One region of the Sporosarcina sp. NCCP-2331 genome, then DNA from elsewhere that is predicted to be linked to it. Evidence: a T-box and tRNA genes for the amino acid it is inferred to sense, from the RefSeq annotation. Region 1 holds a T-box; the other holds one or more tRNA genes.
What was found. A T-box is a leader RNA that pairs with one kind of tRNA and senses whether it is charged. The one in region 1 lies ahead of leuS (leucine--tRNA ligase), so its partner is inferred to be a tRNA-Leu.
Positions count from the first base shown of each region.

Region 2: it encodes a tRNA-Leu, which carries the amino acid that the T-box ahead of leuS (leucine--tRNA ligase) is inferred to sense. The anticodon was not compared.

Region 1 covers NZ_BRCD01000005.1:74,507-85,131, forward strand. Annotated here, with positions in the region: gene NCCP2331_RS04455 (DUF294 nucleotidyltransferase-like domain-containing protein) at 1-479, shown strand, start outside; gene NCCP2331_RS04460 (3'-5' exonuclease) at 562-1,227, shown strand; gene NCCP2331_RS18380 (hypothetical protein) at 1,350-1,481, shown strand; gene NCCP2331_RS04465 (SDR family NAD(P)-dependent oxidoreductase) at 1,499-2,221, shown strand; gene mnmM (tRNA 5-(aminomethyl)-2-thiouridylate-methyltransferase MnmM) at 2,274-2,876, opposite strand; gene mnmL (tRNA modification radical SAM protein MnmL/YtqA) at 2,873-3,832, opposite strand; T-box leader at 3,978-4,194, shown strand; gene leuS (leucine--tRNA ligase) at 4,239-6,653, shown strand; gene NCCP2331_RS04485 (hypothetical protein) at 6,696-6,848, opposite strand; gene NCCP2331_RS04490 (BaiN/RdsA family NAD(P)/FAD-dependent oxidoreductase) at 6,870-8,126, opposite strand; gene NCCP2331_RS04495 (putative polysaccharide biosynthesis protein) at 8,255-9,871, shown strand; gene NCCP2331_RS04500 (pseudouridine synthase) at 9,875-10,606, shown strand.
Region 2 covers NZ_BRCD01000048.1:1,322-11,946, reverse strand. Annotated here, with positions in the region: tRNA gene NCCP2331_RS17535 (tRNA-Ser) at 1-89, shown strand, start outside; tRNA gene NCCP2331_RS17530 (tRNA-Glu) at 119-193, shown strand; tRNA gene NCCP2331_RS17525 (tRNA-Val) at 368-443, shown strand; tRNA gene NCCP2331_RS17520 (tRNA-Met) at 577-651, shown strand; tRNA gene NCCP2331_RS17515 (tRNA-Asp) at 654-729, shown strand; tRNA gene NCCP2331_RS17510 (tRNA-Phe) at 785-860, shown strand; tRNA gene NCCP2331_RS17505 (tRNA-Thr) at 875-947, shown strand; tRNA gene NCCP2331_RS17500 (tRNA-Tyr) at 956-1,040, shown strand; tRNA gene NCCP2331_RS17495 (tRNA-Trp) at 1,044-1,114, shown strand; tRNA gene NCCP2331_RS17490 (tRNA-His) at 1,150-1,225, shown strand; tRNA gene NCCP2331_RS17485 (tRNA-His) at 1,269-1,344, shown strand; tRNA gene NCCP2331_RS17480 (tRNA-Gln) at 1,352-1,423, shown strand; tRNA gene NCCP2331_RS17475 (tRNA-Gly) at 1,432-1,506, shown strand; tRNA gene NCCP2331_RS17470 (tRNA-Cys) at 1,514-1,587, shown strand; tRNA gene NCCP2331_RS17465 (tRNA-Leu) at 1,614-1,694, shown strand; gene NCCP2331_RS17460 (cysteine hydrolase family protein) at 3,505-4,050, opposite strand; gene NCCP2331_RS17455 (Lrp/AsnC family transcriptional regulator) at 4,173-4,613, shown strand; gene NCCP2331_RS17450 (MFS transporter) at 4,691-5,266, opposite strand; gene NCCP2331_RS17445 (response regulator transcription factor) at 5,352-6,098, opposite strand; gene NCCP2331_RS17440 (class II histone deacetylase) at 6,573-7,700, shown strand; gene NCCP2331_RS17435 (MFS transporter) at 8,022-9,257, shown strand; gene NCCP2331_RS17430 (MFS transporter) at 9,621-10,625, opposite strand, start outside.

The DNA of each region.
Region 1 (10,625 bases):
ACCGGTTTGTGCAGATGGTGAATACTCAATTGAGAAAGTCTTCAACATTTATTTATTATATGGCTCAGCAAGAGAGAGAAAAGCCGATACCGCAGCTGCAGCAGAATTTCTTGACCATTTTCCGTGGTCGCAGTAAAGCAGACGTCATTGATATAAAGAAGCATGCTCTATTCCCACTGCATCATTGCCTGCAAATTTTGGGTGTGAGCAATGGAATAATTAATGCGACTCCATTAGAGATCATCTCTGCGCTGCAGAAAAAAAAGAAATTCACAAAAGACTTTGCAGAAGAAATACGGCATGCTTACGAAATATCTTTGAGTATACGTATTTCAATGTCATGGGAAAAGCATTTGCGTAACGAAAAGATTTCAACAGAAATCGATTTGCGGAAACTTCGGCGCTGGGAATTAAATGAACTGCGGTCGACATTAGAGACAGTCAGAGCGCTGCAATCTCATTTGCTGTCTAAATTATAAATATCGAGTTCATATAATTTGAATGAAAATCCTTGTGCACCTTGTGCGTAATGTACTATATAAAGAGAAAGGGAGCAAAACCATGTTTTGGAAGAAGAAAAAATTAACCTACGAGCTGCAGCAATCACTTCAGCTGAATACCCCGCTGCAAGATATGAGTTTTACTGTATTTGATACGGAAACAACAGGCTTCGCCATTGGAGCGAGTGACCGTATGATTGAGATCGGTGCGGTGCAAGTGGAAGGGTTTCAAGTCACAGACCGGGTATTTCAGACATTTGTAAATCCCTCAAGAGAGATTCCGCCTTTAATCCAAAAATTAACTAATATAAAGCAGGAACAAGTAGACGAGGCGCCTATGCCGCTGACCGCAATAGAAGAGTATTTTGCGTTTATTGAAAAAAACAAAAGCGGCGGCTGGGTGGGGCATCATGTCAATTTTGATGAAATGGTCATTAAGAAAGAATTAGGAAGGCAGAAATATACATTCCAAATGCCGACTTCTTTTGATACGATGCACTTGATACGCTATTTAGATCCTTCGGGCGAGCAGCAGGATCTTGAAGACTACGCGAAAATGTTTGGAACAGAAGTTTTTGAGCGGCATCGTGCGTTGGGGGACGCTTTGACTACTGCACATGTATTTACGGAGCTGTTAAAGAAACTTGAACGGCAGGGCATTAAAACACTAGCAGATTTGCTTCGAATCAAAAATGGCGGGGCGTATAAGTTTGCTTCTCAAATCTAGTTTAAACTTCCAGCCTGCATTCATTCCATCTTACATGCAGGTTTTTTTGCTTGTCCTCATAATGCTGCAGACCTGTTATGCTATAGTTATAACAGTATAGAATTAGTAAGGGACGTGACTTTTTGAACAGACGTCAGAGGATACTGCTGATTATTATCGTGGTCGCTATTTTGATCTATTGCTGGATTCTTTTTTTTGAGCTGCCGGACAAAACAGCGGATGAATACATAGCAGCAATGAGCAGCTTGTTATGATAGGGGAGTGATTCGAAATGGATATAGTGATTATTACAGGGGCTTCGAAAGGGATCGGCAAGGAACTGTACAAGCAATTCGGTGACGATGGCGCAGCAGTATATGGCTTGGCCCGCTCAAATCCGGATCAGCTTGAACATCTAAAAGAGGTTGATGTAACGGATACAGAGAAAGCGTCCGCACTGCTGAAATCAATTGTGACGCGTCATCTGGACAAAGCGGATTCGTTTACTCTTATCAATAACGCAGGAGTCATCGATCCGATCAGCTTAACCGGCGCGTTGCCCGCTGAAGAAGTCGAACGGGCTGTACAAGTGAACTTGACGGCACCGATTCAATTAATCAACACTTTTATTGCTTCTCTGGAAGAGTTTACGGGGACAAAGAAAGTGTTGAATATCTCTTCGGGTGCCGGAAGATCTGCATATGAGGGTTGGAGCATCTATTGTGCAACAAAAGCGGGGCTGGATCACTTTTCCGCAGTTGTGGCTCTTGAACAGAGACAAGCCGCCAATCCAGTGGGTATTGTCTCTATCGCTCCGGGGATTATTGACACGGGGATGCAGGAAACTATCCGTTCCTCATCAGCTGAACAATTTCCACATCTTGAGAAATTCGTTAATTATAAAGAACAGGGTCAGCTAAGTACGGCTGAGGAAACGGCCGGACAATTACTGCGCTTTACGAAAGAAACAAATTTCTTAGAAGCAAAAACTATTTCAGATATCAGACAGACATAATAATCTCAAAAAGCCCGTGATTGCTGAATTAAGCAGTTTCACGGGCTTTCATTTATTCATCAGCCACTTTACGCACTTCCGTAAAATCCCTCATTTTCTCCATAGCAATCAAAAACGGAGGGTTTCTGCGCTGATTCAGCAATTCATAGCGGATTGCATGTACATCTCCCTGATGCAGCGTCCGGATATATGCAAGCAGCGCATCACGCTCTTCACTGCCGCCATCATGACCGTCATACACGGTGATTGTAATGATACCGGATTTTTTCAGCAAGCCAAGCAGAGCATCGAGCGCAGCAATAGTGGAAGAAGGAGTGGTAATGATGCTCTCGTCTTCACTGTATGGCAAATATCCCAAATTGAACATCGCTCCGCCAATTTCTCCATCCACATATTCCCGGACAATTGCATGACTGTCCAGAATCAGCCGGGTGCGACCTGCCAACTCGCCAAGATGCTGCTTTGTTGCATCAAGCGCCTTCTGTTGAATATCAAAAGCGATCACATGGCCGTTTTCTCCTACCAGTTCGGCCAAAAATAATGTATCGTTTCCATTACCCGCAGTCGCATCGACTACCGTTTCTCCTGACTGCACCCGTTCAGATATGAGCCGCTTTGAAATAGGCAGGACACGGTGCAAAATAATGTCTGTCAATCGATTGTCACCTCTTGAAGATAATGTTTACCCTGCCAGCTGTTCCGTCTTTCCAGCTCCGCATCAATACCGTTCAAAACTTCCCACTTCGTTACACTCCACATCGGTCCGATCAACATATCGATAGGTCCGTCTCCGGTAATCCGATGCACAATCATCTCAGGAGGCATGATCTCCAGTTGATCAACGACCAAATTGATATATGCCTCTTTCGTCAAGAATTCCAGCTTGCCTTTTTCATACTGTTTCACCATTGGCGTGCCTTTTAGTAAATGAAGCAAATGAATTTTAATTCCCTGCACGTCCAGCTTTGCAACAGCCTGTGCGGTTTCCATCATCATTTCTTCCGTTTCGCCCGGCAGGCCGTTGATGATATGGCTGCATATACGGATACCGTGCTTTCGCAGCTTATCAACACCCTCTTGATAGCAGGCAAAGTCATGTGCGCGGTTAATTAATTTGCCCGTAGATTCATGGACAGTCTGCAATCCAAGTTCCACCCATAAATAAGTACGTTCATTCAGCTCAGCCAAATATTCGACAACGTCGTCGGGAAGACAGTCCGGACGGGTTGCTATGGAAAGTGCAACGACGCCTTCCTGTGCCAGGGCCGCTTCGAACTTTTCCTTCAGTACAGGAAGGGGGGCATGTGTATTAGTGTAGGCCTGGAAATATGCCATGTACTTCGCGTCTTTCCATTTGCGCTGCGAACGTTCCTTGATTTCCGCAAATTGTACGCTGATTGGATCGACGCGGTCTCCAGCAAAATCGCCGGAACCTGCGACGCTGCAAAATGTGCAGCCGCCATGCGCCACCGTACCGTCACGGTTTGGACAGTCAAAACCGGCGTCCAACGCGACTTTCGCAATTTTGCATCCGAATGTATCTTTTAAATGACGTGACCATGTATGGTACCGTTTCCCTTCACTAGGGAACGGAAATGTTGATGTGTTCATTGTTTCCAGCTCCTTTACCAAAAACATTGTACCATGGAATCAGCATCTGCATCATATGACAATCTTAACAATCCGCATGTATACGTCAGAAAGCGACAGGGAAGGCTTGTATTCAAACGATGTTTCGGGTAAACTGAAGAAAATAATGAAGGTTTGGATCAGGAATAGTACTTCTATCGTTTATTTTCAGGGAGCAGACGGTCAGTGCAAGTCTGTATAAACGAAGAACGAACTCGCCTGGGAGCCTGTATTGGTGAATTGATGTAACTGATACCGTATTCCGCGTTAAGGATTCAAGTTGGACGGATTCAACCGTCAATTTGGGTGGTACCGCGGGAATCTATATGGCTTTCGTCCCTTATGACAGGGGCGGAGGCTTTTTTATTTGAATTGGAGGAATTTTCAGATGAGCTATAATCATGCACAGATTGAAGAAAAGTGGCAGAAGTATTGGAACGAAAATAAGACGTATAAAATGACGGATGATCCGTCAAAACCGAAGTTTTATGCATTGGACATGTTTCCGTATCCGTCTGGAGCGGGTCTTCACGTGGGTCATCCGCTGGGCTATATTGCAACGGATATTCTAAGTGCATTCAAACGCAAGCAAGGCTATAACGTGCTGCATCCAATGGGCTGGGATGCCTTTGGTCTTCCAGCAGAGCAGTATGCAATCGACACAGGAAATGATCCGGCTGAATTTACAGCGAAAAACATTGCAACTTTCAAGCGTCAAATGCAGGAATTAGGTTTTTCTTATGATTGGGACCGTGAAATCAACACGACTGATCCAAGCTATTATAAGTGGACTCAGTGGATTTTTATTCAGCTGTATAATAAGGGACTTGCGTATGTGGATGAAGTGCCGGTCAACTGGTGTCCTGCGTTAGGGACGGTTCTGGCAAATGAAGAAGTAATTGATGGTTTGTCTGAACGCGGGAATCATCCTGTCGAACGCCGCCCGATGCGTCAGTGGGTATTGCGTATTACGGAATATGCTGATCGTTTACTCGAAGATTTAGATGAGCTGGACTGGCCTGAAAGCTTAAAAGACATGCAGCGCAACTGGATCGGCCGTTCGGAAGGTGCACAGCTCAAATTTGAGATTGCTGATACTGATCTTTCATTTGAAGCGTTCACGACACGTCCGGATACCATTTTCGGCGCGACGTATGCAGTTTTGGCGCCAGAGCATAAATTAGTACAGAAGATTACGACTGACGACCAGCGCGAAGCTGTCGAACAGTATATAGACCAAGTGAAATCGAAGAGTGATTTGGAACGTACGGACTTGGCAAAAAATAAAACCGGCGTATTTACCGGGGCATATGCGGTGAACCCGGCAAGCGGTGTGAAAATGCCGATTTGGATTGCAGATTATGTATTGGCATCTTACGGTACTGGGGCAATCATGGCGGTTCCTGCGCATGACGAGCGTGATTATGAATTTGCAAAAACATTTGACTTGCCAATTATTGAAGTCGTTTCAGGCGGCAATATTGAAGAGGAAGCTTATGCAGGTGAAGGGGAGCATGTGAATTCTGAATTCCTGAACGGGCTGGATAAAGAAGAAGCAATCAAGCAATCAATTGAATGGTTTGAAGAACAGGGCACCGGAGAACGTAAAATTACGTATCGTCTGCGCGACTGGCTGTTCTCCCGCCAGCGTTATTGGGGCGAGCCGATTCCAATCATTCATTGGGAAGACGGTACAATGACAACGGTAGAGGAATCTGATTTGCCGCTAATGCTGCCGGTGACGGATAATATTAAGCCGAGCGGAACAGGTGAATCACCGCTTGCGAATATTACGGAATGGATCAATGTAGTAGACCCGAAAACAGGAATGAAGGGCCGCCGCGAAACGAATACGATGCCGCAATGGGCAGGAAGCTGCTGGTATTACTTACGCTACATCGATCCTCATAATGAGGAAGCATTGGTAGATCCGGAACTGGCAAAACGCTGGCTGCCGGTCGATATCTATGTAGGCGGAGCAGAGCACGCGGTGCTGCATTTATTATATGCACGTTTCTGGCATAAGGTATTGTATGATATCGGCGTGGTCCAGACGAAAGAGCCGTTCCAGAAACTATTCAACCAGGGAATGATCTTAGGGGAAGGACATGTGAAAATGTCGAAGTCCCTCGGTAATGTCATCAATCCGGATGATATCGTTCATTCACATGGTGCAGATACATTGCGCCTATATGAGATGTTTATGGGGCCGCTTGACGCTTCGAAAGAATGGTCGACAAATGGTCTGGACGGATCCCGCCGATTCCTGGACCGCATCTGGCGTTTATTGGTTAACGAAGACGGTACGATGACAGACAAATTAACAGATGACACTGGTGGACCGCTTGAAAAAGTGTATAACCAGACTGTCAAGAAGGTAACGGAAGACTTCGAATCGATGCGCAATAATACAGCGATCTCTCAGATGATGGTCTTCATCAATGAATGCTATAAAGCAGATAAATTGCCGAAATCCTATATCGAAGGATTTATTTTGCTGATTTCACCAATCACGCCCCACTTATCAGAAGAACTGTGGGCGAAGCTTGGCCATACAGAAACTGCTGTCTATGCACAGTGGCCAACATATGATGAGACGAAATTAACGGATGACACAGTTGAAGTGGCAGTTCAGATCAACGGTAAAATCCGTGCGAAGATTACGATAGCGAAAGACAGCACGAAGGAAGAGCTGGAACAAGCTGCGTTGGAAAATGAAGATGTCAAGCAGTGGATGGACGGCAAGGAATTGAAGAAAATTATTGCGATTCCTGGACGTTTGGTCAATATTGTCGCTGGATAAATAAAATAATAGCCGTCCGGAGATGTGAAATCTCCGGACGGCTTATTTTATTGTGCGGATGGCGGGCAGATGATCATGAATTGCGGGCAGGCGCTCATACTCTGTGTCCAGCCGCTCATATCGTCCCGGCAGGAGATCATTGGTGCCGGCTGTGTGATCATAGCAGCCCTGTTGCCGCTCATAACTCACATTCAAGTGATCATAGGTCCCGAAATTTCATTCTGCCTTCCCGGCATTCATCCCGGCTAATCTGCCGGTAACGAGTGCGGCTGTTATATTGTAGCCGCCTGTGTAGCCGTGGATATCCAAAATCTCTCCGCAAAAGAAGAGACCGGTTTTTTTTCGTGATGCCATTGTTTTCGGCTCGATTTCTTTCACGGACACACCGCCGCCCGTAACGAATGCTTTTTCAATAGGCTGTGTGCCTGTGATGTGAACAGGGAAGTTTTTCAACAGGCGGGCAAGTCCTCGAATCGCTTCGCGAGAAATATCTGCTCCGATTTCCGTTTCGCCAATTTCAGATTTAGTAAGTAAAAATAATAGCCAGCGTTCAGGGACGAGTCCTTTTAATGAAGTCTTCACTTGTTTTTTAGATTCTTCTTTTACAAGTTTGGCTATAGACTGGACAAGCTGCTCTTCATGCTGATCCGGTACAGAGTCGATTTGCAGAAGAACAGGCTGTCTGCCATTTTTCATCTGTTCCTTGACGACATATTGACTGCAGCGGAGAATTGCCGGACCGCTTAGGCCGAAATGAGTGAAGAGCATGTCCATTTGATGCGTCACGAGTGTTTTGCCTTTTTTATTCAGCACAGACACACTGACATCGCGCAGCGCCAGGCCCTGCAGTTCTTTCGAAACGATAAAAGGCTCTCTGGACAATAAAGGAACTTCTGTCGGATAAAGTGTCGTCACCGTATGGCCGGCACGCTCAGCCCATGGATAGCCGTCACCTGTACTGCCGGTCTGGGGTACTGCTTTGCCGCCGACTGCCACCACAACTGCACGGGCGCGCACGTCTTCGCCGTTTTCCAATCGCACGCCGAGAATTTTTTCATCATCCATCAAAAGTTTTTGCACACGGTTTTCCAGACGGACTTCCACACCGAGTGAATCCATTTGATCCAATAAGGCATTGACCACATCTTTGGATTTATTGGAGACAGGAAACATCCGGCCGTGATCTTCTTCTTTTAACGGAACACCGAGTCCCTCAAAATACTGGATAATGTCCTGGTTATTGAATACAGAGAATGGTCCGAATAAAAATTTGCCGTTTCCCGGGATATTCTTAATGATTTCTTCCTGGGACAGCCGATTGGTGACATTACATCGTCCGCCGCCGGAAATTGCCAATTTATTGCCGAGCTTTCGTCCTTTTTCAAGAAGCAGCACCCGCTTATGCTGTTCAGCAGCTGCAATGGAAGCCATTAAGCCGGACGGCCCGCCGCCGATCACGATTACATCATACATAGTAGAACCACGCTTTCATTCGTTTTGATTTTCATTATACACCAAGTTGCTGTCAGTTAAAGATTGTACAAAGACGTGCCGAGGGGTAAACTGTATAAGTATCTCTTAAGAAATGGAAGGAATCAAACATGGCATCGAATCTACTTAAAGGCACCGCCATATTAACAATTGGCTTATTTTTGTCGAAGGCACTTGGATTGCTTTATGTCATCCCGTTTTATGCGATGGTCGGGGATGAAAGTGTCAATCTCTATCAGTATGCATACATACCTTATAATCTGGCACTTGCTGTCGCTGTTTCGGGAGCGCCGCTTGCCATCTCAAAATTCGTTTCAAAATATAATGCGCTCGGCGATTATGCGACCGGACGGAAATTAATGAAATCGGGCATGCTGCTCATGTCTCTGACCGGTTTGCTGACGTTCTTTGCATTGTTTGCTTTAGCAGGACCGATTGCAGGACTTGTCATAAAAGACGAGGAACAAATTTTCACAGTGGAAGATATTGCATCGGTCATCCGCTGGGTCAGTTTTGCCTTGCTTGCAGTTCCTTTGCTCAGCATCAGCCGCGGATTCATGCAGGGGTATCAAAAGTTCGAACCGACTTCCGTCTCGCAATTGATTGAACAGATTATTCGGATCGTCTTCGTCTTGGCGGGGACATTTGTCGTGGTAAATGTACTCGGATTATCTCCGAACATTGCTGTGAAGTTTGCCGTGTTTGCTGCATTCATCGGTGCGATTGCAGGGCTCTGGAGCTTATATCACTATTGGAAGAAATACCGCGATGAATTCAATTATTTATTGACGAATAGTCCGCCGGCCGGATCACTTCCGCTGAAACAGATATATAAGGAAATTCTGACCTATGCACTGCCGTTCGTTTTAGTCGGTACGATTAATCCGCTGTATCAGTTCGTCGATATGGTGACTTTCAATGATGCGATGAAATCAATCGGACTATCCAGTGTCAGTGACATGCTTTTAGGAAAATTGAACTTCTTGACGCATAAGGTTGTTATGATTCCAGTCATGGTTGCGACAGGTTTTTCAATGGCATTAATTTCTATTATTACGAGCTATTACGCGAAAAATGATCAGCAGGGAATTACCCGTTCGCTCGATCAGACCTATCAGATTATGTTATTCCTGACGATTCCCATGGTTACAGGACTCATCGTTCTGAATACGGAAATATATCAGTTCTTGTACAAATTCGATGTTTCAGGAGCTAATATACTGGCAGCCTATGCACCTGTCGCGATCCTGTTTGCCATGTTTACAGTGACAGCGGCGATTTTACAGGGAATTGACTATCATAAATGGATTGTCTTCTCTGCATTGCTAGGATTATTTATCAAGATGATTATTAACATCCCGTTAATTAAAGTATTCGAGACGAACGGTGCGATTTTAGCTACTGCGATTGGTTATGCGACAGCTGTCGGCATCAATTTATTGGTCATCAAAAAGGTGCTGAACTATAAATCCCAGATGGTGATCAGACGTGTGATTCTGATTTTGATTTTCAATGCGATTATGTTTGCGGGCGTCTGGCTGACAAGCAAAGGACTGAATGCTCTGCATGTACCGGTCGGTCGCTGGCAGGCGCTTCTCTATGTTCTGATCGGCACGGGTGTCGGCATGGTAATCTACGGATTCCTCGCATTCAAGTCGGGACTTGCGCAAAGATTATTCGGAGAACGATTGACACGCATAGCGCAGCGCTTCGGAATGGGAGGGTAACGAATGAGACTGGATAAACTATTATCAAATATGGGATACGGCTCCCGAAAAGAAGTGCGTCAGATACTGAAAAAAGGCATGATCCGCGTCAACGGGGAGGCGGTGAAAGATCCCGCGCAACATGTAGATCCTGAGAAAGATGCCGTTTCATTGCTCGGTGAAGAAGTCATCTATAAAAAGCATATTTATTTAATGATGCATAAACCGCCCAGCGTGCTGTCTGCTACTGAAGATCATCGTGACCGTACGGTAGTGGACCTTCTCGGAAATGAAGAGCGCCACTTTGAACCGTTCCCGGTTGGACGTCTGGACAAAGATACAGAAGGCTTGCTGCTGCTGACAAATGACGGTCAGCTGGCACACAGTTTATTGTCGCCGAAAAAGGGGGTGCCGAAAACGTATTTTGCAAAAATAGACGGGCGGGTCACTGATGAAGACACAGAAGCTTTCCTGCAGGGCGTCACACTGGATGACGGGTATGAAACGAAGCCGGGAATATTGAAGATCATTCATTCGGACGAGTTTTCTGAAATTGAACTGACGATTACGGAAGGAAAGTTTCATCAGGTAAAAAGGATGTTCGAGGCAGTAGGGAAGACCGTCGTATATTTGAAACGGCTGACAATGGGACCTCTTGAACTTGATGAGAACTTGAAGCTCGGAGAATTCAGGGAGTTGACAGAAGAAGAATTGCAGCAACTAATGAAACTGGATAGCTCCAAGCAAAAAGGCTGATGCGATTGCGTCAGCCTTT
Region 2 (10,625 bases), on a different contig from region 1:
GAGCTGTCCGAGTGGCCGAAGGAGCACGATTGGAAATCGTGTAGGCGGTTTGCGCTGCCTCAAGGGTTCGAATCCCTTGCTCTCCGCCAGATTTACACTCTCATATACATTATTGCACGGCCCCTTGGTCAAGCGGTTAAGACACCGCCCTTTCACGGCGGTATCACGGGTTCGAATCCCGTAGGGGTCACCATTTCAAGACAATTATTACTCACGTAATGCAAAGCTTATCGCAGCTTCTGTAAAATTGGGAGAAGCGAGCATTACAAGAAAGCAATTGAGAGAAAGAGGGAGCGTACCTAAGTACGTGACTGATTGAGCGATTGCAGCTAACGCAGTAATGCGAAGCTTATCGCAATTTTACCCAGGAGGATTAGCTCAGCTGGGAGAGCACCTGCCTTACAAGCAGGGGGTCGGCGGTTCGAGCCCGTCATCCTCCACCATTTTTCTGAATAGCATTATCGCGGGGTGGAGCAACGAGCATTACGAAGAATGCGAGTAACACCGACAGCGAAGCGTAAGGTGTCCCTTATACTGGATGCGTAGAAGAAAATGCATAGTAAGCATTAATATTATCGCGGGGTGGAGCAGTGGTAGCTCGTTGGGCTCATAACCCAAAGGTCGCAGGTTCAAATCCTGCCCCCGCAACCAATGGTCCCGTGGTGTAGCGGTTAACATGCCTGCCTGTCACGCAGGAGATCGCGGGTTCGATTCCCGTCGGGACCGCCATTTATTTTTTTACATACGCTTTGTATTAAGCGAAGTTCTTAAACATAGCAAATGTGGCTCAGTAGCTCAGTCGGTAGAGCAAAGGACTGAAAATCCTTGTGTCGGCGGTTCGATTCCGTCCTGAGCCACCATTTTAATTTAATATGCCGGTGTAGCTCAATTGGTAGAGCAACTGACTTGTAATCAGTAGGTTGAGGGTTCAAGTCCTTTCGCCGGCATCCTTACTGGTGGGGTAGCGAAGTGGCTAAACGCGGCGGACTGTAAATCCGCTCCCTCCGGGTTCGGCGGTTCGAATCCGTCCCCCACCACCATTTAGGGGCATAGTTCAACGGTAGAATAGAGGTCTCCAAAACCTTTGGTGTGGGTTCGATTCCTACTGCCCCTGTAGCTTTACTAGATATACCTACTAATAAAAATATGGCGGGCGTGGCGAAGTGGTTAACGCATCGGATTGTGATTCCGACATTCGGGGGTTCAATTCCCCTCGTCCGCCCCATGAATATTTTCATTAGTTCTATAATATAATTACTAATACTATGGCGGGCGTGGCGAAGTGGTTAACGCATCGGATTGTGATTCCGACACTCGGGGGTTCAATTCCCCTCGTCCGCCCCATATTTTTTGGGGTATAGCCAAGCGGTAAGGCAACGGACTTTGACTCCGTCACTCGTTGGTTCGAATCCAGCTACCCCAGTTAGATACGCGGAAGTAGTTCAGTGGTAGAATACGACCTTGCCAAGGTCGGGGTCGCGGGTTCGAATCCCGTCTTCCGCTCCATTACAGCGGCGGCATAGCCAAGCGGTAAGGCAAGGGTCTGCAACACCCTTATCACCGGTTCAATTCCGGTTGCCGCCTCCAAATTTTATAATTTATTTTAGAATCTTGCCCGAGTGGTGGAATGGCAGACACGTCGCACTCAAAATGCGATGCCGCGAGGCGTGCCGGTTCAAGTCCGGCCTCGGGTATCTACTGGTCTTTTCCTGTTAATTTAAGAAAGGCCTGAAGCATCTACAACATTGTTTAACAATGTTGTAGATGCTTTTTATTTTGGTTGAATACGATAGAATTCTATGTGTTTTGAAAAAGATCACACAAATTCTTCACAGCCATCTTATCAAAGATTGAAACAGTTCATCTTCATCCTCTTCTCTTATTTCATCTAGAATGTGTGAGTAGATTTTCCAAGTCGTTTTGAAGTCTTTATGTCCGAGTCGTTTGCCATGTGTTCATTGATACTTTTTGGTATAAAAGATGCTGGCATGGGGATGGCGCAATCAGTGTAAATTAATTTTCATTATTTTTAGTAAGTCTAAAAATTTATCCAATAACTTATTCAAATTGGCATTACTTATAACTTTATATTTTGATGCTGGAATAAAAAAACTAGCTGATGAATGTTTATAGATGTCATTTCAAATAATCGTTTGAATAAATACATCGTAAATTTATTTACTTTTATAACTCGAATCGACTCTTCATTTTTCGGAGTGCTGAAACCTCCAGGTGAGTTCTTTGCGTAATCCCAAGTTTTTTCTATATATTTATTGTAACGTCTTCAAAATTGAAGTCCATCCTCGTTAGTCCTACCATTTCACAGAATGCATACCAGTGGATAAACCCAACCCCAATACAAGTAACCCATTCCCTTGTCCAAACGACTGGAAAGCTCTTTAAAGAGAGCCTGACTATTGTTATAGTTGAGGTGCTTTTCTTCTGCTCTTTTCGCTTTGACTGTCCATGTTAATTTTACTTTTCTGGATGTCTTATTTCTTATTAGTTTGATACAATTAATTTTAGGTATTGTCAGCACTCCTTTCAACCTCCATTGGTTTTGATTCGATACCAATACAGTGGAGAAGTTTGAAGAGGCCGGCAAGCCTTTTTTTATTAAAACCTACTTTGCAGCGTTATGTACTTTTCCTTTTCAAAATTATGTATTTCTATTTTGGACTAAACAGCTTGTCTCAAATTTCACTTTGGCCGACCATAATGAGGGCCATCGGGCTTTGCGCATCCAACTTAAAATTCAAAAGGAAGCGGACCTCGACCAACATCTTTCGATCCAATAGATGAGCCTTATCTACCATGACAGCCGGCGTCATACTATGTATCCCTTTCATTAGTTACTGAAGGACGACCAGTCATCCATGAAATCTATTTTATTTTTACCTGCATTTCATGGCTATGAAAAAGATACAGGATAGTTAAATGCAAAAACATCATAAAAAACCCCTACTATATAATAAGCAAAAACATTAGCGAATTATCTCGGAAGAATATAGAGGGGATGCCGAAAGAATTTTAAAAAACATATCTTTAAGGATGTTTTATAGTGCTCGGTTACAGCATTGTATGAACTAAAAGTAACTGAGGTTTGTGTAATTGGGCATCATGGGTGCGGTAAAACAATATAAGTTCAGTGGAAACAATTAAGAAAATGCAAGAAAGAGCGTTTCTAAACAAACATTTGATACATTAGAGTTTGCGTGAATTAATATTGAATGGCTAACAGGTTTTGAAAATGTAAAAGATAGCGTGAATATGATTAAGGAGCACCCTACTTACAAAGGGAACACCTGTCTACGGCTTAGTGATTAATCCAGAATAAGGAAAATTAGATGAAGTAGTAAAAGGTAATGTTACTGAATAAATCATACTAAATAAGATGGTTTTCCACATAATAATCCGTTGATAGTTTCCGAAAAACGATAAAATAAAAAGGCATTTGGAAATAAGCGGATTCCCAAATACCTATTATATTTAAGATCGTGGTTCTTATTGCAGGAAATCTTCAGTTGAAGTTACAGCACAATACATACCGTTAACTGCACCGACAAACGCATAATGAACCTGTTCAGCTGGAACGACCTTACCCTCATAAGCTAAGTCGAGTGTCGCACATGCATCTTCAATAAGTGTAGTTTCAAAGCCTAGATCCACTGCAGCTCTGACTGTGGCATCAATACACATATGTGTCATCATGCCTACAACTACTACCTTGGTTACGCCATTTTCTCTTAATTTGCTTTCCAAATCAGTCTGTAAAAAGCTGTTAGGGAAATGTTTGATGATAATGCTTTCGTTATCCAAAGGTTTAACGGTTTCATGTATTTCGGCACCTTCTGTATCTGGAAGGAAGAATCCCATTGCTGGATCAGCTGCGATATGTTGAACGTGAAAAATATTCTCTTTATTGTTTTGTCTAAACCATTCAAGAACTTTAGCAGCATTAGCCGCGGCTTTATCTGGATTAACTAATTCCATCTTACCGTTAGAAAAATAGTCATTTTGAATATCTACAATAATTAGCGCTGTGCTCATTATTTCTCCACCTCATTGAATGTATTTTGGTACACTATAATCATATCTCGTCTATTGATATTTATCGATAGGTTGGCGAAACGCTTTTAGCTCAAAAAATTTCATGGTGAAAGGAATGTATTATGGAACTTGATAACATTGATCTTCAAATCCTTCGGTTACTGTCCGATAATTCACGCATCCAATGGAAAGACTTAGGCGAACAAATTCATATGACGGGACAAGCAGTAGGGAATCGAATAAAAAAACTTGAGGAAAATAGTATCATTAAAGCTTACTCTCTTTTAGTGGATGAAACGAAGTTAGGTCTTTCTTATACAGCGTTTATTATTTTTTATATGAAAACAACAGACCATGATTCGTTTATTCGATTAATGAATGATCGAAAAGAAGTGATGGAAGTTCATCGGGTGTCGGGAGAAGGCTGTTACCATATAAAAGTAAAAGTGTGCTCTCAAGAACAATTGAATCTCTTTCTAGATAAAATTCTTGAATATGGGAATTATAGTGTACATTTATCTATAAAGGAGATTAAACAACAACATTCGCTGAATGCGAGATAATAAAATGATTAAGGTCAGTGATTTGATTATAAAATGAAAATTCACTATCTAGTGGGATAGTGAATTTTTAAGTAGGTTTATTTGAAGTGAGGCTTCTTTAATTTTGTACTTGAAACCACAAATGCAATGCTAAGCACAATTGCGGCAAATACATAAGGCATATCGATATTGATATCAAATAAAATACCGCCAATAATCGGTCCTATTATGATACCTAAGCTAGTGTAAGCAGAGTTCATACCCGCAATATACCCTTGGTTTTCCCCAGCAATTTTTGATAAAAAGGTTGTCACAGCAGGGCGTAAAATATCACCTGAGAAGAATACAATGCACGTAATGGCAATCATCGTCCAGTAACCGTCTATTAAAATCGAAATAAAGATAAAAATAGCGGATGACAGTAGGGTTAAATTAATGAGCATTCGTTCTCCAAATACTTTGACCAGCTTATCAAAGAATAAAATTTGAGCAACAACCCCAGCGATTGAGCCGACTGTAATAATGACCGAAATATCACGGATCGTAAAGCCAAGTTTTTCATCGACGAATAAGGCAAACATCATTTCATAAACGGCCAGTCCAAACGCTAGTACAAACACGACCAGTAGTGGGGTGAAGTACTGTGGTTGAAAAGATTTTTTAAACTCCTGCATAAACGCTGGTCATACAGCGGATGCACGATTTTTTTGTAGCTGCCTAGTGTAAAGGACCTGACATATATTTAATCTCAAGTGATTTCTAAAAATTTGAAGTAAGTTTAAAACTGAGTTGTGTCCGATTGTTTACCTCGAATTTTTGGTAAAGGCTTTGTATATGTTTTTTTACTGTGTTCACGCTAATGAAAAGAGTTTCGGCAATTTCTTTATTGGGATATCCTTGTTTTATGAGCAGTAACACTTCTTTCTCACGGGCGGTCAAAGGATTGCTCGCACGATCGCCAGTGCCCTCGATGACAGTCACATGTTTGTCCATTTTTTGGACTAAAAATCTAGAAAGTATTTCCATATACATCAATTCACTTTTAGTTGGTACTTCTTCTTTATTAGCGAAAATTAAATCTAATACCCCGACTAATTTATTACCGTTTACTAGAAAGATAGCTGTAAAGCTGTCGAATCCATATTTCTTCAAGTATTCATGATAAATAATACTGTTTTCAAGCTTTTCTTTCGTTATAATATCAAAAGTGTTGATAACTCGTTGCCTAGGAATCATCTGTGAAAGCTTGTGTGGAGCAAAATGATCCATATCCAAATAATGATTTAAGTAATTACTGGTGATTGATGCATCTATACTCAAACTATAGGGATCGTGTAATTTATTTTCTCCATCAAAGAGCCAAAAAATTGATTGATTGAACCCAAATATATGTTTAATTGATAACAGTACATCTTCGCGAAAATTTCTGCTAGTAGTTTTTGATAGCTCATCCATTAAATAAAGTGTTTTTTCGTAATTTTGATCATTTAAAGAATGATACACCATATCCTTTCTCTCCCTTCATGTTAAATTACTCTCCAGTTTCAGAGTTGGTAGATGTACTAACCTTATTTTGTACTTGAAATTGGATTCAAATATTTATCAAAAAAACAAAAACCCCTCTGTTCTTAGGTTAATATAGGTAGTGCACCAAGCCTTAGAGAAGATGCTTTCTTTGTCAATACTTTATCAGACTCTTATGATAAGTCAAATATCGTATCTTGCATATTTTTGCAAAGTTGAAGATTGGAAATTTCCTTACCTAGATTAATTGAATATAAAATATGGCCTGTCTGGGTAATATGTTTCTCTTATCTGTTCATTTATAATAAATTTATCGTCAGCTTTCATGAAAGCGATTACAAGTAGTTTTGAAAGGAGTGAAGAGATACACGTAAGTGAACAAATTAATTTTCAGCATTTAAGAATTAAATAATTAAATAATTTGTAAGACAAACATAAGAAAAGGGGAGAGTAAGAATGAAAAGAAGAACTGGTCTAGTAACAGATGAAAGATACTTTACGCATAATGTTTGGCAAAATGTTGAGACGGCGGCATTTTTTGTTTCAGGAGAGTTTATCGAACCGGATGAACATATGGATGGACCGAAAACGAAAAAAAGAACTTTAAATTTGCTCGAGCGTACAGAGATCATGAAAGAACTAACTAAAATTAAACCGAAGATGGCGACAATTAATGAGCTCGAAATGTGTCATGATTCAGCTTATATTCAAAAGGTGAAACATCTGAGTGATAATGATGGAGGAGCAATTGATCCTGAGGCATTTATTGATCGAGGCACGTTTGAGATTGCAGCTCTTTCAGCAGGTGGTGTGATGAGTGGGATCGACTCTGTGATGAATGATGAAGTGGATAATGCCTATGTTTTAAGTCGTCCACCGGGTCATCATGCAACACGGAATGCTGGTATGGGGTTATGCCTATTTAACAATATTGCAATTGGTGCAGAGTATGCCCGTCAAAGGTATGGATTAGAGAGAATAGCGATCATTGATTGGGATGCTCATCATGGAAATGGCACCGAAGATATTTTTTATGAAGATGACGGCGTTTTGTTCGTCTCTATTCATCAGGAACAATTCACATATAATGGGGGGCATGTTCAAGATACCGGAAAAGGGAGTGGAGAAGGTTATAATATTAATATTCCTTTTCCAGCCGGGACTGGAAACGCAGGGTATACGGCTGCGTTTAAAGAAATTGTTGAGCCAGTTTTCAGGAAGTTTCAACCAGAACTTATATTAATATCAGCAGGTCAGGATTCAAGTATTTTTGACCCGATTGGAAGAATGAGAGTAACTTCAGATGGATATCGCAATTTCACAAAAATTGTCGTAGATTTAGCAGAAGAACTTTGTGGTGGGAAAATCCTCTTTAGTCAGGAAGGTGGCTATAACCCTGCTTATGCTCCATTTTGTACATTGGCAATTATTGAGGAGATGAGTGGTATCAGGACAGCTGTCACCGAGGATCCATTTTTAGATTCAGCTAATATTTTACCGATAGAAATTAAGGAAAGTGAAGAGAAGGTAATCGAAGAGGTCAAACAAACATTTCAAAGATGGTTTACTTATTCTATGAAATGAGCTTATCTAAACGATGTTATTGTAAAGGATAATAGTTATTAAATGAACAAATGTATTCTTATTCACTAAAGACGAATCCGATTTGAATTTTTCAAATCAGATTCGTTTATTTTCTAAAAAAATTTTGGTTTGCGAGATGGTTCCTATCAATTAATTACTTTGATTTAGAACCTTAAGAAATATATTCAGAATATCCACTCTTTATTTGCAATGTTAGTGATGGGGTAATTGTAATTAATTTAGAAATGAAACTGTTATAGACAGATTTTACAATATTGATAATGTTGTTATAGAAAACATTAATATCATGGGGGTACAAGAATGCAAAAAGCAACGTTTTTAAGTTATTTAAATGGTATACTTGTCATGTTTATGACATTTATGTACAGCCTCTTACTCATGGCACCCGCACCAGTTATGCTTACAATAGTTGAGACGTCAAATTGGAATTTAGGCCAGGTTGGGATGCTAATAAGTATCATATTCTTGGTAGTTGCTGTTTTTGCTTTAGTTGGAAGTGTTATTATAAATAAAATTGGTGCTAAGTGGACTGCGGTTATTTCATTAGCCTTGGCAGCAATTGGTAGTATGATGGCTTTCTTTTCAGGAGACAGCTTTGCACTGCACCTACTCGGAAGAGTTATCGTTGGTGTTTCTTGGGGTATATTTGTTCCTCTTGCTCCTGTTGTCATCGCGCAGTGGTTTCCACAACGACAGCATGCTGCTTGGATGGGTGCACGTTCTGCGCTCGATTATCTTGGGGTGGCGGCGACTTTCTACATTACCCTACCAATCCTTTCTTTTGTGAATAATTGGCAAGCAGTTTTCGGTGTTTATGGAATCTTTATGGCAGTTCTTTGCGTTATTTATATACTATTTGCCAGAGATCCGAAACGTAGTGGAAAAGACGATGCTGTAGAACAAGCAGAAGGTAGGAGTGAAAAAAGTAATATTTTACGGGTCATTAAGAACAAAACTATCATTTTGCTAACAATCAGTGTAGCTGGATTTGCGGTAGGTGGAAATGCATTTCTAGAATATGAGGCCGCATACCTTCAGATTGTACATAGTTACAGTGAAGCAGATGCTGCTAATGTGACTGGTATGATGACAATAGTAGCGGTTATAAGCAGTATTATCTCCGGTGCAATCATGATAGTCTTGAAACGCAAAAAACTCCTTGCTATATCTTTCATTATTTTAATGATCGTTGGTGCGTTAGGGGTATATTGCATTGACAACTCTAATGCTATTATAGCATTCACGATAATATTTGGAATAGGTTTCGCTGGTTTTAATGTATACTACGCAGTTAAGATTTTAGATATTTCGAATGAACCTTCTTTTGTTGGCACAGCGATGGCACTCGTCTTTGCGGCGGCTTGGTTATTAGCTTTCTTCATTCCTATAGTTCTCCAAGGATTACTTGATCTCGGAATGTCGATGCAGATTGTAATGGTCATTTTCCTTGTACCATTAATTGTAAGCATTATCGCAATCATGCTTATGGATGAGACGGGTAAGAAAGTAACAGCTGAAGTTAAAAAAACAGCATGAAATCTGTTGTGCTCCTCCTATTAAAGAGAAACTGGAAAATTTACGTTTTTAAATCTCTTAAGTGAGTCTAAATTGAAAAAGGCGCTATTCCTTTCGTATTTCTTACTCTGATTCATCGGTTGACTGCTATATGAAAAAATGATTACGGCCAGTGAAATGTACCATCTGTGAATTTTTTACCAATACATACCTTTTGTATAATTAGTGTGCACAGCTATTGGTGTGACATTGCTTATACAGGAGGCTTTTTTGTATGATTCAATAAAATGAAAGTACATATTTTATGTGAAAGTGTACTTCGCACTAATTTGGACATAACATAAAAATTCACTATCTAATGAGATAGTGAATTTTTAAGTAGGTTTAATTCAGGTGAGGCTTCTTTAATTTTGTACTTGAAATAACAAATGCGATGCCGAGCACAACTGCGGCAAATACATACGGCATATCGATGTTGATATCAAATAAAATACCGCCAATAATCGGTCCTATTATGATACCTAAGCTAGTGTAAGCAGAGTTCATACCCGCAATATACCCTTGGTTTTCCCCAGCAATTTTTGATAAAAAGGTTGTCACAGCAGGGCGTAAAATATCACCTGAGAAGAATACAATGCTCGTAACGACAATCATCGTCCAGTAACCGTTTATTAAAATCGAAATAAAGATAAAAATAGCAGAAGATAATAAGGTTAAATTAATCAGCATTCGTTCGCCAATTAAATTGACCATCTTGTCAAAGAATAAAATTTGAGCGACAACCCCAGCGATTGAGCCGACTGTAATAATGACCGAAATTTCACGGATCGTAAAGCCAAGTTTTTCATCGACGAATAAGGCAAACATCATTTCATAAACGGCAAGTCCAAACGCTAGTACGAACACGACTAGTAGTGGTGTGAAGTACTGTGGCTGAAAAGATTTTTTAAACTCCTGAGTAAACGCTGGTCGTACAGCAGTTGCACGATTTTTTTCTAGCTGCTCTGTTGAAATTGAATCGTCTAATACAAAGAAAATAACAATGGCAGTAATTAATGAAATGACAGTAGCAAAAAAGAACGGTGCGCGTATCCCAAACTCTGCAATAAATCCACCAACTCCTGGTCCAATGATAAACCCTAAACTAATCGCAGCCGATTGGTAGCCTAATGCTTTTGCACGATTTGCTAGCGTCGTTTTATCGGCAATATACGTAACAACAGCTGGCATAATGAAGGCAGCACCTACACCGCCAAGTAGACGGCTTACAAATAATAGCCATGTTTCATTTGAAAAGCCAAACAGTGCCTCTGAAAATGAAAATAACAAAAGACCGATAATCATCATTTTTTTACGGCCGATCGAATCGACCCATACACCTGTAAAAGG